DNA from 4 places in the Selenomonas oralis genome. Region 2 is predicted to be linked to each of the others. Evidence: riboswitches for the same ligand, from Rfam matches in the RefSeq annotation. Region 2 holds a riboswitch; each other region holds the start of a gene.
What was found. Region 2 has a riboswitch for cobalamin ahead of cobI (precorrin-2 C(20)-methyltransferase). Riboswitches for the same ligand answer to the same signal wherever they lie in the genome.

Region 1 (3,085 bases), 170 kb from region 2:
CGACGGCTGCCGTCACCAGTATGATGGAAAGGATATTGGGCGCGATATGGCGGAAAAACATCTGCACGGGACGCGTGCCGTTCGTCACAGCCGCCGCGATATAATCCTGCTGGCGCACCTTCAGCGTCATGCTGCGCGCCAGGCGTGCATACTTCGTCCAACCGACGGCGACAAGGGCGAGGATGGCATTGACCACGCTGCCGCCCATCATGCCCGCAATGGCGATCGCCAGCACGATGCCCGGAAAGGCGAGGAACATATCGGCAAAGCGCATGATGATCGTATCCACCTTGCCGCCGACATAGCCGGCAACGACGCCGATGGCAGAGCCGATGCCGGCGATGAGGATGACGACCGTCAAAGACATGAACACCGATATGCGCGCGCCGTAAATCACGCGCGTAAAGAGATCGCGCCCGAGTTTATCCGTTCCGAACCAATGCTCGGCGGAAGGCGGCAGAAATGCCTGCTGCATCGACGACTCATAGGGATCCTGCGTCAAGATGAAGGGCGCGAGAAGCGCTGTGAGGAAGATCAACCCTGCCAATATGGAATAGAAGCGCAGGAGCTTTGCGTCCTTGCTCATGATTTCGCCCCCTTCTTCAGGCGCGGATCAAGATATACATAGGACAGATCCACAAGGAAGTTGACCACCATGTAGAAGATGGCTGTCCAGAGAACGAATCCCTCCAACAACGGATAGTCTCGCATCTCGATCGCCCGCACCGCCAGGCGGCCTATGCCGGGCCAGCCGAAGACGATCTCGACGATCGCCACACCGCCCAAGAGCCAGCCTAGAGCCAAACCGAAGAGCGTGATGAGCGGCAAAAACGCATTGGGCAGCACATGGCGCCACAGAATGCGCTGCATGGACAGACCGCGAGCCTTGGCGCCGATGACGTAATCCTGACTGAACTCTTCGAGCACGGCGGTACGCACCTGCCTCGTATACTTGGAAGACAGGAGGATCGCCAGGGTTGCAGACGGAAGAATCAGCCCTTCCAGAGTGACCTCGCCGCCCGAAATCGGGAACAGTCCCAATTTCAAACCGAAGACAAAGAGAAGCAGCAAGCCGACCCAGAAGCTTGGCATCGAAACGCCGAGAAAGGACACGCCGCGAATCAAATAATCCGGCCAACGGTTGCGATATAAAGCTGCGATGACTCCGCAAGGCACAGAAACGACGAGCATCATCAAGGTTGCTGTTCCTGCCAAAAGCAGCGTGCCGAGAAGATTCTGCTCAAGCTTTTCAGCAACCGGCATCTTGGCGGAATAGCTCATGCCCATATCGCCATGCAGCAAGCCGGAAAGCCAGTGCAGATACTGCTCATGGAAGGGACGGTCAAGCCCCAATTCGTGACGTGTCTTTTCGATAGTTTCCTGCGACACCATCGTATCGCCGGTCTCCAGGATCATCTCTACAGGATCACCGGGAGCGAGATACGTCAGACCGAATGTCAAGAATGTAACGCCCAAAAGCGTGATGAGCATCTGACACAGGCGACGTATCAAATCTTTTCCTTTCAATGCAATACCTCATCTCCTTACAAAATCAAAAATTACTCCTGCAAAATCCTCCCGAAATCTCAGCGAAGGATTTTTATTCAGAAACGCAGATCTTGCGGCGTTTCCATAAGAAAACCGCATGTCCATCGACCAACGACAGGACATGCGGTGCTTCCCACAAAGCGCGGAATACCAAGGACATATTCCCCCATCGGAATACGCCTTGGCATCCATCTCCCCATCTCTCGTAAGTCAAGCAATGAATCTTATCATAAGCAGGCTTTCTGGCTCTCGGATCATCGTTTGTTTCCGTCTTCCCGGGTTTTCCCCAGTGACATGTCAGGAAGTGCCGATGCATTCAGCACTTTCATCAGAAACAGCGATTTCAGCGCTTCCCATGGAAACAAATTCCCCGATTACAGCTGCGGGACAGCATGGGTCTTTCACCCATTTTCCTCTCATCGCTCGCCGATATAGGTCGGCGACACTTATGACGTACCGTATGAAGTTTTATATTACTGAAAGTAATTATACATCATATAAAAGTGTGTAGCAAGAAAAAGATACAAGATTTTCTTTGGAAACAACTATTTTGATTTGCAAGAATTACCTTATTTTTAATGTTCTAATTGACGATTGAGGAAATCCCGACCAAAAATCTTCAGCGTATAATAAAGTCCTATGAAAAACGGGATATACTCCGCAATAAGACGCCAGCAAACGGCAAGAATACCAACGGTACCTGCCGGAACGGAATCAGCGAAAAGAAAGACAAAGCCTCCTTCAGCAATTCCTGAGCCGCCTGGGGTAGGTGTGAAATAGAGCAGCATATTAAGAAAAATCATGCGACCCATGACAGTATACCAATCGGCATCCGTCACGCCAAGTCCAAGGAGAAGACACGGTACAATCGCATAGATAAATATGAGACTGAGTCCCGATTCAAAAAAAATGCGTATCATACTTTTAGGCGACGATGCAAGAAGATGTACACCGGTCTTAATGTCGCGATAAAATGCCATAATTTTTTTTCTGCGTTCGTCCTTTGCATGTTTTGTGAAGCGCAGTACAACATAATCGAGGACATTCGTACGAGCTGCCGCAACAATCAGCATGATAACGATAAAAGCCGCAATGGAAATCAACATCAATGTATGGTTATCAATCCCTGGCAAAATACCTGTATCATGGAGAAAAATGAACGGCATACAACAAATAAGAAAGAGAATCGAAACCAGTGTCCGCACAATGACAAGCACTGTCGCTTTGCCTGCGGGAATTCCCGCATGACGCAAAAACATGAGTTGGGCGACTGCCCCTCCCGTTGCGCCAGGTGTCAAAAGCGCAAGAAAGTAGTTACCAAAAACAACTTGTACGGCCTGGGACAGCGTAATTTTTTCATCTGAAATTTTCACAAGATGCATGAGACGCGTACCGTCAAGCGTCAGCCCAAGTCCCACACAGATAAGCGCAAGTACAATCGACCAAGGTTTAAACGCCGTAAGGTTTGTAAGCGTATTGATATCAACAGTGGAATAGATAACCGCACCAGAGATAATGAAAACAAGCAAAAGCGGCA
Region 2 (3,085 bases):
TGCCGTCGCGCAGGGAACCATCGACATCCGCGACAATCCCACGCAGGACATCTCCGCCCTCAGCCGCGATACGGCGAACTCGCTGAACGAGCTGGGCAGAATCTTTGACAAGCAGAAGATCGAAGAGCAGCAGGAACTCGCCGCCGCCTTCGGCGAGGAAGCCTTCCGCCTCGCACATAACTTGCCCGACGACGGCAGCGGCAGAAAAATCGCCGTCCATGCCATTATCGGCGGCATCATGAGCCAGATCACAGGTGCTGGCTTTGCTTCTGGTGCTGTCGGCGCCGGCCTCAACGAAGCTGTTATTAAGGCACTTGATGGCAAAGATCCGGGTACGGTTCAGAGCGTCAGTGCCATCATCGGCGCAACCGTTGCAAAAGCCATCGGTGGGAATGCGGCAGCTGGTGCGACTTCGGTGGCTAGTGGGACGAAGAACAATTATGAGATGATGGCTTCTCCTGAAATGGCAGTTTTAGCAACATTATGTATAGCGATAGGATATGCTCTCATAAAGGAAGCGGTGAACCTGAACATGTTGCAGATGTAGAACCCAGAGAATAACATAGCTGTTTGTTAGGGAGTGTGTTATAGTTGCATCCAATAGAAACCGGAAATTGTAAACAAATTATTACAGAGTGCAAACCTGTAATTCCTTTACTCTTATTAAGATATGAAAGTATCGCCACATATTATACGGAAGAACCCGGTTTTATTTATGACGACCAAAACGAACCTTACGAACAAATTTTTAGACTACGAGAATTTATTCCTAATAAAATGATTTCCTCTTTCATGATTTATGCAAAAGATAGAAAAATATCCCGTCAACAGAATATTTTTATTCGCCATACATATTGGGATAAGAAACATGACAAACAGTATATCTCAGAAAAAGATGATGCAAGAAAAAAACATCTGCTGACGGCGATGCCTTCTTTATATGGAAGGACACTTTGGATTGATTCCCAAAACCGTCATTTTGTAAATATTATTCGCATATTGCAGGATATTCAATTACATATTGAGAAAGGCGTTGTTTTTCATAAAAGTAAACAACAAAAAAGATGGAGCGATCTAGAAATCTGTATACTATTTGATTGGGGAAAATACTGTAGGATATGGGATGGATCACAAGAAAACGATCATTTCGGAAAATGGCTCAAATCATTAAAATATACTATAAAGCAAATACTAAAAACCACCTTAGATGAAGATAAATCTCTGGAGAAAATAACATTAGACCAATCTTTCCCTCTAATGTTATTTCGAGATTTGGTTTGTGGGCTTCATAAAAAATAAAAGACAACCTTTCATGCCAGAAGCATTCAATATATGATGATATTGTCGGCTTGCAAGGATAGATCTTGTTGTTTGGAAAAGGATGCCTTACCGCCGACGGAAAGCAGAAGCAAGGAATACGTGGACAGCACGATTCGTGCAGGAGGCACAGCAAGCCTTATGGCGGCAGAGCATGGCTTTTTCGTCCAAGGCTCCTGAGTTGCAGGAAAGGACATTTCTTTCTCTTTAAACGACGGCCCATAACGCGTATATGCGCTGTTTCCTTGACTTTTTCCGCGATTTGTATAATAATGGCTAGTGGAACAGGTGCCTATGAGGCTCAATAGAGAAGCCGGTTGAACCGGCGCGGTCCCGCCACTGTCGGGTGGAGCGCTCCCAAGAGATGCCACTGGCCATGAGGCTGGGAAGGTTTGGGAAGCGCGAGGAAACCCTAGCCAGGAGAACTGCCTGTTTGACAATCACCGTTGGGGGGATCCCCCCAAGACCCGCGAGCGATGGGAAGGGGATTCTTTTTTTGCTGTCATGGGGCTGCATCTTCATTCTTTTCGCGATGGGATGAAGGCAGCTTCTTATTTTTGCAAATGCAGATACTGTCCCCGGGCGGCGAGTGTGGCAGAGACTTTTGGAGAGATATGGGAGGAAGACATGAAAGGAATATTTTTCGGTATCGGTGTGGGTCCCGGCGACCCGGAGCTTTTGACAGTAAAGGCAATTCGTGCCATGGAGAAGGCCGATGTGCTGATTGCACCGAAGACGGAGAAGAAGGACGGCAGCGTGGCGCTTTCGATTGCACAGCCATATTTGAAGAAGGATATCGAGATCGTCTACCAGGTGTTTCCTATGGTGGCGAACTTTGCGGAGTCGACAGATGCTTGGGAGGAGAACAAGGCGGAGATTCTGGCGCTCTTGGAAGAGGGCAAGAATGTCGCGTTCCTGACGCTCGGCGACCCGATGTTCTACAGTACCTATATCTATGTCTACCGCCTGCTTGAGCATGAGGATGTGGAAATCCAGACGATTCCCGGAATTCCGGCATTTTGCGCCATCGGCAGTCAGCTCGGCTATCCGATTGTCGAGGGGAATGATATTGTTTCCATTATTCCGGCGACGGCTTCGCCGGAGAAGATTGCGAAAATCCTGCCCGTGACAGACAATGCCGTCCTGATGAAGGTTTACAAGAATTTCCCCGCAATCGCCGATATGCTCAGTGAGAACAACCTTGCGAAGAAGGCTGTGATGGTGAGCCGCTGCGGTTTGCCGGACGAGGAGCGCATTGATGATATAGAAGCGCAGAAGGAGAAGAAGGTCAATTATCTCTCGACGATCCTTACGCGCCGTGACGCCTGACGAGGAGGGTGCAAAATGAACCGTGTTTTTCGCATGACAGCTGTGCTGTCCTTCTTCTTGCTGGCTGCCGCTCTTTTTTCCGGCTGCGGCGGCAAGGAAGCGGGGGAGGCTTCAGGAGAAAAGGCATTTGCCGTGATCAAGGATGATATGGGGCGCGATGTCACGCTGCCGACAAAGCCGGAGCGAATCGTCGTGCTGTCGGCCTCGTTCCTTGAGCCGCTGCACGCTGTGGGCGGTGATGTCGTCGGGCGTCCCGATTCGAAAACGCAGATGCCCGACTACGCAAAGGACAAGGCCAGTGTCGGTGCGGTCTACCAGATCGATATGGAAAAGGTGCTTGCGTGCAAACCGGATCTTGTCATCGTCAATAAAGGCATGAATGAAAAGCTTGTGCCGACGCTCGAGGAAAACAACATTCCGGCTCTTGTCCTCGACATGA
Region 3 (3,085 bases), 140 kb from region 2:
TCAGCCAAGTTGCTTTTGACAGACTGCCCATCGTCCAAAAAACAATGTTCTGGAGAGCTTCGGGCGTTGCCATATACTGCATCAGAGATTGAAGCGCCTGGAACAAGAACATCATGCCAATACCGGCAAGGATCATTGTCTCAGAGGAAAAACTCTTGATCTTATTGATGGAGTATATGAAGAAACTCGTCAGTCCTGCGAATATAAACGCACCGAAAGGCACCATGAACTCACCCAGAAACTCCAGTGAGCTCAGTCCGACCACAACCACGAGGGAGGCGCCGAACCCCGCGCCTGCCGATATGCCGAGGGTATAGGGGCTAGAGAGCGGATTATCGAGAATCGTCTGCATTCCCGCCCCGGCAATCCCCAGAGAAGCCCCGACGAGCAAAGCCATGACGGCCGTCGGAAGCCGAATCGACCAAACGATGACATTCGCGTTTTTGGAAACCTCCGGCGACTGTATCACCGCCAGCCAAACATCCTGTGGCGTGAGCGAGGCCGGGCCTACAATCACGTCGGTCATAAAACTTATTGCACAAATCAGCAGCCCGAGCAAAATAAAGATGATTTTGCGGTAACTCTGCTTTTTGTAGTCAAAATGATCCTTCATCTCTTCCACTATGTTAAGCCCTTTCCTAATTCAAATGCATGAACCAAATTCCCCCATAGGAGAACGGAAGAAATTTTTCGTAGAATTCCTTGAGCGTGCCTTCCGGATCAACATCTGCGAACTCTTCGGGATAGTACGTCTTGGCCAGATACTCAAATACAGCGCAGTCGTAGACCTCACGCGGCAATCCATGATGAGCCGAATAGATCTGCTTGTTCTTGACTGCTTTCAGCTGATTCCAACCATCGCGCTGTGTAAATGCCTTCAAGAGCTCCTGAGAATTCTCTTCGCTTGTTTCAAATCCGAGGCGCATGGCAGTAGCCTTTTTCGGCCAATAGGAGCCCATGATCATGATGATGTCGGGATCCTTTTCCAGAATAAATTCGGGATTGACAGGACCCGCCGATGCGACTACATCTTTTGTAATGAGATCGGCGCCGCACACCGTTGCCAAGGCACCCCATGCAACCTTGCTGCTGTATGCAGTGCCAAATCCTTCTGGTCCTTCATTGCCCGTCTCAATATAGACCGTCGGTTTCGGCTTGTTGATCTTATTGACGCGGTCGGTGACCCTTGTCACGTGCTCCGTATAAAACTTCTTGAGCTCTTCCGCGCGCTCCTCCTTGCCCAACGCCTTGCCGATGGCTTCAATCGAACGCTGATGATTTTCAAGCTTCTCCGCATGATAGTCGATATAAATAGTCGGTATTCCGGCTGCATCGATCTTCGGCTTCACATCGGATTCGTACTGATCTTTCATGTACAACGGGATAAAGATGACATCCGGATTCAGAGAAATCACCTTTTCCGTATCGAAGGTTTTTTCATTCACAGCGCCGATGAGAGGAATCTTTTCCAATTCCGGAAGATCCGCTTTGAAATGATTCCACATATCCACACGATATTTGCTTAAAGACGGATCAATCCCAACGATGATATTGGCAACATCCTTGCCTGTCAGTGCCGCCATCGTCATAAACGCACCGCCCGAAGCACTCCACTGCACAACGACGCGTTCTGCCGGCTTTTTCAACGTGACTGTCTGTCCTGTTACATCCGTAATCTCAATGGGCTTGTCATTCTGCGCCGCATCCTTCTTCACATCTCCTGAACCTCCGCAGGCCGTGAAAATCATGCTGACCATCAGAAGAAGAACCGTAACAACGGAAACCATATACTTCTTTGTCTGAAACATGAAAACACCTCGTTCTTTAATTTTTTGAGACCACCTCTTGTTGATTCCACCGAATCATTGCCGATCCGGATACGGTCAAACACAATTTGCCTTTGCTCCTGCCATCACCTTCTCCCCAATCTTCTCTTCTGCCTCCGGATTCAGATCCTTCTTCTATATAATTTTTCTGCACTCCATATCATCAGCAACGGCGCGTTCACGATGAAGTTCTCTGCCGCCCTCGCTCCATACAAAAAGCCCGTTTCCCCATCCAAAGGAAACGGGCTGTAATCTCAGCTGCTCAAAAAACACCATACCGAATAAGCTCAGGCATAGTATGAGCATCCATGTATACAAAATCTCCATCCCCGTCACTCGCAGGTCAATCGGTGATTGTCAACTAGGCAGTTCTCCTGGCTTCAGTTCATCGTTTCTTTGCGCCTTCCCAAGAAAAACTCTCAGTGACCAAGAACGCTGTGCGTCCTTCTGCAAAGTCGCTCGCTGCTACAGTGGCGTGACCGCTTTGGCTTGCACCAAATTCCCTATTAAGTCCAAAGACACCCAATTCAATCATATAAAATTTTTATTATATAATAACATGAGACTTGTAACGTGTCAATCAAAACCTTCAGGCAGATGGATTGGGTCTGCCTTGTAGCAGGTTTTGACGCTCGCATAGCCGGTCTTGCTCTTTACCGTCTTCGTGCCCGTAACCGTGAGTTTCCTGCCGTCGGCACAGAGATAGGCGTCTTCGTCGCTGAGATAGGTCATGTTCTCGAAACGCCCGATGTCATTCTTCCAAGCCCGGGTCTTTGCTCGTTCGTAGTTGTTCGGCTTGATGTAGGCCGCCTGCCCATTCGCTTTGAGATAGACGTAGTTCTCTTCGCTTTCATAACCAGCGTCGGCGATGACCTTGGCATAGCGCTCCTTCGTATGCGCATGAAAATCTTCTAGGAACGGGATGAGCATCGTCGTATCTGTCGGTTGCGGTCCAACCGTTGCCCATGTGATGAATTCTGCATCGACGCCGCATTGGATATTGTAGGCCGGCTTCAGTTGTCCGTTTCGCATCGCATCTTCTTTCATCCGCATAAAGGTCGCATCGGGATCCGTCTTGGCGAAGCTGTTGCGCGTTCCCATGATGCGGAGCTTTTTCTGGTAATCTTTCCAGCGTGCGATGAATTCGTCCAGTTTCTCCAGCATCTTTTGCAGCATGCTTTTGCGCCGTCCACTCCCATGAACGAAGACGAGGCCTTGCTCCTTCTGCAGACGTTTCAGTTGCTTGCGCATCTTCTAAA
Region 4 (3,085 bases), 1.3 Mb from region 2:
GATGTCGGCGGGCATGGAGGAGACGGCGGCTTCGACGGCAAGCATGCAGCAGGTCAGCAACCATTTGAGCGAGGAGATCCGCGGCACGGTCGGCGTGATGAAGAAGAGCGAGGCGTACACGCAGGAAATCAGCACGCGTGCGACGGAGCTCAAGATAAAGATGGAGCAGGCGCAGGAGGCTTCCCAGCGCGTCTACGAGTCGTCCAAGGGGTCGGTGGAAGCGGCCATCGAATCGGCGAAGGTCGTCGAGCAGATCTCGCAGCTCACGCAGGCGATTACGGATATCGCCGAGCAGACGAACCTCCTCGCGCTGAATGCGAGCATCGAGGCGGCGCGTGCCGGCGATCAGGGCCGCGGCTTCTCCGTCGTTGCGGGCGAGGTCGCAAAGCTTGCCGAGCAGTCGCAGGGGACGGCGGAAAAGATCAAGAGCCTCACGGGGGAAGTGACAAGCGCCATGCAGGCGCTGTCCAAGAGTGCGTTCGATCTCTTGGCACTTCTCGATGGGGATGTGCGCAAGGATTATGCGCAGATGGACGATACGGCTGTCCGGTACAAGGAGGATGCGGAATACTTCCTGAAAGCGGCGAAGGAAAGCACCAAGACTTCGGAGGTGCTTCTGCAGTCGGTGGAGAACATGAACCACTCGATGGAGGAAATCGGCCGGGCGACGCACGAAAGCGCCGACGGCAACACGCGCATCGCCGAGAATATCGTCGGCATGGCGGAGAAGTACGCCGACATTCTCGACAAGGTGCAGAGCTTCAAGGAAGGCACGGAGCGACTGAAAAATCTCGTGGCGGCATTTTCGGGCTGAGGCTGATTTTTCGCCGGCTCGGATCACGCCGAAAATAAGACGGGAATCGGGAGCGGCACAGCAGCGCCGCTCCCGGTTTTTTGCGCGGCAGACGACATTTTGCCGGGTGGGCCGCCGTCTGCCCGAGACGAACGCACGGAGGATGGAAAACTTTTCCCGTGCTATTGACAATGCCTATGGGGAATGATATTCTGGCAGTCGGAAGCCCGGAGATATGAAAACCGTATAGAATGGGATCAGGTGTCGCAAGACTTAATAGGGAAGCCGGAGGAGCCGGCGCGGTCCCGCCACTGTAACAGCGAGCGAATCCGCAAGATGCCACTGGGGAAGCCCGGGAAGGTGCGGAGGAGCGATGAACTGGAGCCAGGAGAACTGCCTGATTGACGATTGCCGTTTGACCTGCGAGCGATGGGGAGGGAATCTGGCTTTATCGGCCGGCTGCTTCCGCCTTGGGGCGGAAGGACAGTGCGGCGCATCTTTTTGCGTCCTGATGAAGCGGTGATTTTGAGCAGCGCCCTTTCCTGGCGGGAGGGGCGCTGCTTTTGGTTTGCGCCTGTGCCCTGCGGCGCCGTCGGACGGGCTCTTTTCGCCGCCTTTGCGGCGATGCGCAGGGCTTTTTTTGCGGCCGCTCTTTACAGGCGCGGCCTGATGGAAGGCGCCGGGCTTTTGTAATTCTTATGGCGACGAATCTGTAGCCGGCAGGGAGGCTAGGGCAAGATGGGGCGTCCTTTTCCGAGCATTTCAAGCTGATTTCGGACGAATCCGTTTCAGCGGGTCTGTTTTGAAAGAAAGGAGTCTTTTTCATGTTACTTCTCTATCGTCTGCACCGCTGGATCAGTGCGATCTGTGCAGTGTTTTTCCTCCTGCTTTGCCTCACGGGGCTACCTCTTCTCTTCAAGGAGGAGATCACGCAGTGGAACCGCGTCGAGCCTCTGCCCCATGCGGGAGACTCCTCCTACCATGTGCTCTGGCAGGGAACTTCTGCCGGACTCGACAAGGTCCTGGAAGAGAACCCCGACAAGAAGGTGCAGGCCATTTCCGCCATGCCCGAGCATGGGCTTCTGCTCTACCGCATCGCTGACAAGGGCAGTCACGGGCGCACGGGGCGCATGAGCATGGGTGGCACGCAGATCGCCTATTCGCCCATGACGGAACAGGCCGTTCCGTGGCGCAGCGGCGCAGTGAAGTCGCCTGCCGTCGCGAGCCTCATGCACACGCTGCACATCCTGCACCTGCGGCTCGCCATGGGGCAGGGCGGTATGATCTTCCTCGGCATTATGTGTTTCCTCAGCTTCCTCTCCATTCTCGGCGGCCTGCTGCTCTATCCGACCTTCATGCGCCGCCGCCTTTTCGGCGGCACGCGCGGCGGCGTCTCGGCGGGCAGCTCCTTCGACTGGCACAACTTCCTCGGCGTCGTCACGGCGGTCTGGGCGGGGCTTCTGACCTTGAGCGGCGTTGCCATCGTCATCTTCTCCGTGGGCTACGGCGCTTACCTCGCGGATGTCGACGCCCACGCGCCGCAGGGGGATGCTGCGAGCGTCCGCTACGAGGATATGCTCGCCTATGCGAAAGAAGCCTTCCCCGAGCAGGATGTCCTGAGCATGGAGGCCGCGACGGGCAAACTCCCTGCGACCCTCTACCTGACGGATGCGGCGCACCCCGCGATGTTCATGGGGCAGAAGGTGCTCTTTTCCCGTACGGCAGACGGCGAGCTCCTGCACTTCACTGAGCCGCTGCCGCGCTACTTGGCCGTCTGCGCCTCGCTGCTCGACCTCCACATCCATAACCATTCGACGATTCTCCTGAAAATCATCTGGGCGCTGCTCGACATCGTGACGATCGTCGTCATCGTCACGGGGTTCCTCGGCTGGTGGCAGCGCACGCACAGGCAGAAGGAGCGCCGGCCCGTCTTTGCGGACGACAGGGGACGTTCGCTGCTGGCTTCCGTCTGGAAGCTGCCGGCGCTCCTCGCAGCGCTCTCCCTCATCGGCATGACGGCGCCGCTCTCGGATACCTTCCTCGGCAATACGGGCGGCACGCTTGCCTGGCTCCTAGTCCTCGCCGTAAGCGCCGTCGCCTGGCTCTTCGCCAAGCGGCCGTAAGTTGCACGCACAAACGGCTGCTTCATTGTGCGCCGCCTAGGAAAATTCTTGTTTTCAAAGCGGCTTTTTTGCAGTATACTGTAAAGTACAGTTGGCAGCGGAGGGATTCCGCTCTTGCGATTTACGGAAAGGGAAGGGATTCTTATGCGCTCTTATCGTCTGCGCAGGG

Region 1: it holds a riboswitch for cobalamin, as region 2 does, so the genes downstream of both, nikB (nickel ABC transporter permease) here and cobI (precorrin-2 C(20)-methyltransferase) in region 2, are expected to answer to the same signal.
Region 3: it holds a riboswitch for cobalamin, as region 2 does, so the genes downstream of both, ACRTGH_RS00215 (ABC transporter substrate-binding protein) here and cobI (precorrin-2 C(20)-methyltransferase) in region 2, are expected to answer to the same signal.
Region 4: it holds a riboswitch for cobalamin, as region 2 does, so the genes downstream of both, ACRTGH_RS05815 (hypothetical protein) here and cobI (precorrin-2 C(20)-methyltransferase) in region 2, are expected to answer to the same signal.

Annotation. Positions count from the first base shown of each region.
Region 1 is NZ_CP194411.1:2,331,515-2,334,599, forward strand. Features, by position in the region: gene nikC (nickel transporter permease) at 1-586, opposite strand, end outside; gene nikB (nickel ABC transporter permease) at 583-1,527, opposite strand; cobalamin riboswitch at 1,764-2,013, opposite strand; gene ACRTGH_RS11040 (lysylphosphatidylglycerol synthase transmembrane domain-containing protein) at 2,124-3,085, opposite strand, start outside.
Region 2 is NZ_CP194411.1:2,505,200-2,508,284, reverse strand. Features, by position in the region: partial or broken gene ACRTGH_RS11870 (hemagglutinin repeat-containing protein) at 1-451, shown strand, start outside; gene ACRTGH_RS11865 (hypothetical protein) at 592-1,299, shown strand; cobalamin riboswitch at 1,587-1,764, shown strand; gene cobI (precorrin-2 C(20)-methyltransferase) at 1,945-2,646, shown strand; gene ACRTGH_RS11855 (ABC transporter substrate-binding protein) at 2,662-3,085, shown strand, end outside.
Region 3 is NZ_CP194411.1:45,937-49,021, forward strand. Features, by position in the region: gene ACRTGH_RS00210 (FecCD family ABC transporter permease) at 1-613, opposite strand, end outside; gene ACRTGH_RS00215 (ABC transporter substrate-binding protein) at 639-1,808, opposite strand; cobalamin riboswitch at 2,174-2,367, opposite strand; gene ACRTGH_RS00220 (transposase) at 2,403-3,002, opposite strand; gene ACRTGH_RS12245 (transposase) at 3,081-3,085, opposite strand, start outside.
Region 4 is NZ_CP194411.1:1,217,547-1,220,631, forward strand. Features, by position in the region: gene ACRTGH_RS05810 (methyl-accepting chemotaxis protein) at 1-814, shown strand, start outside; cobalamin riboswitch at 1,036-1,208, shown strand; gene ACRTGH_RS05815 (hypothetical protein) at 1,280-1,486, shown strand; gene ACRTGH_RS05820 (PepSY-associated TM helix domain-containing protein) at 1,618-2,916, shown strand; gene ACRTGH_RS05825 (C40 family peptidase) at 3,061-3,085, shown strand, end outside.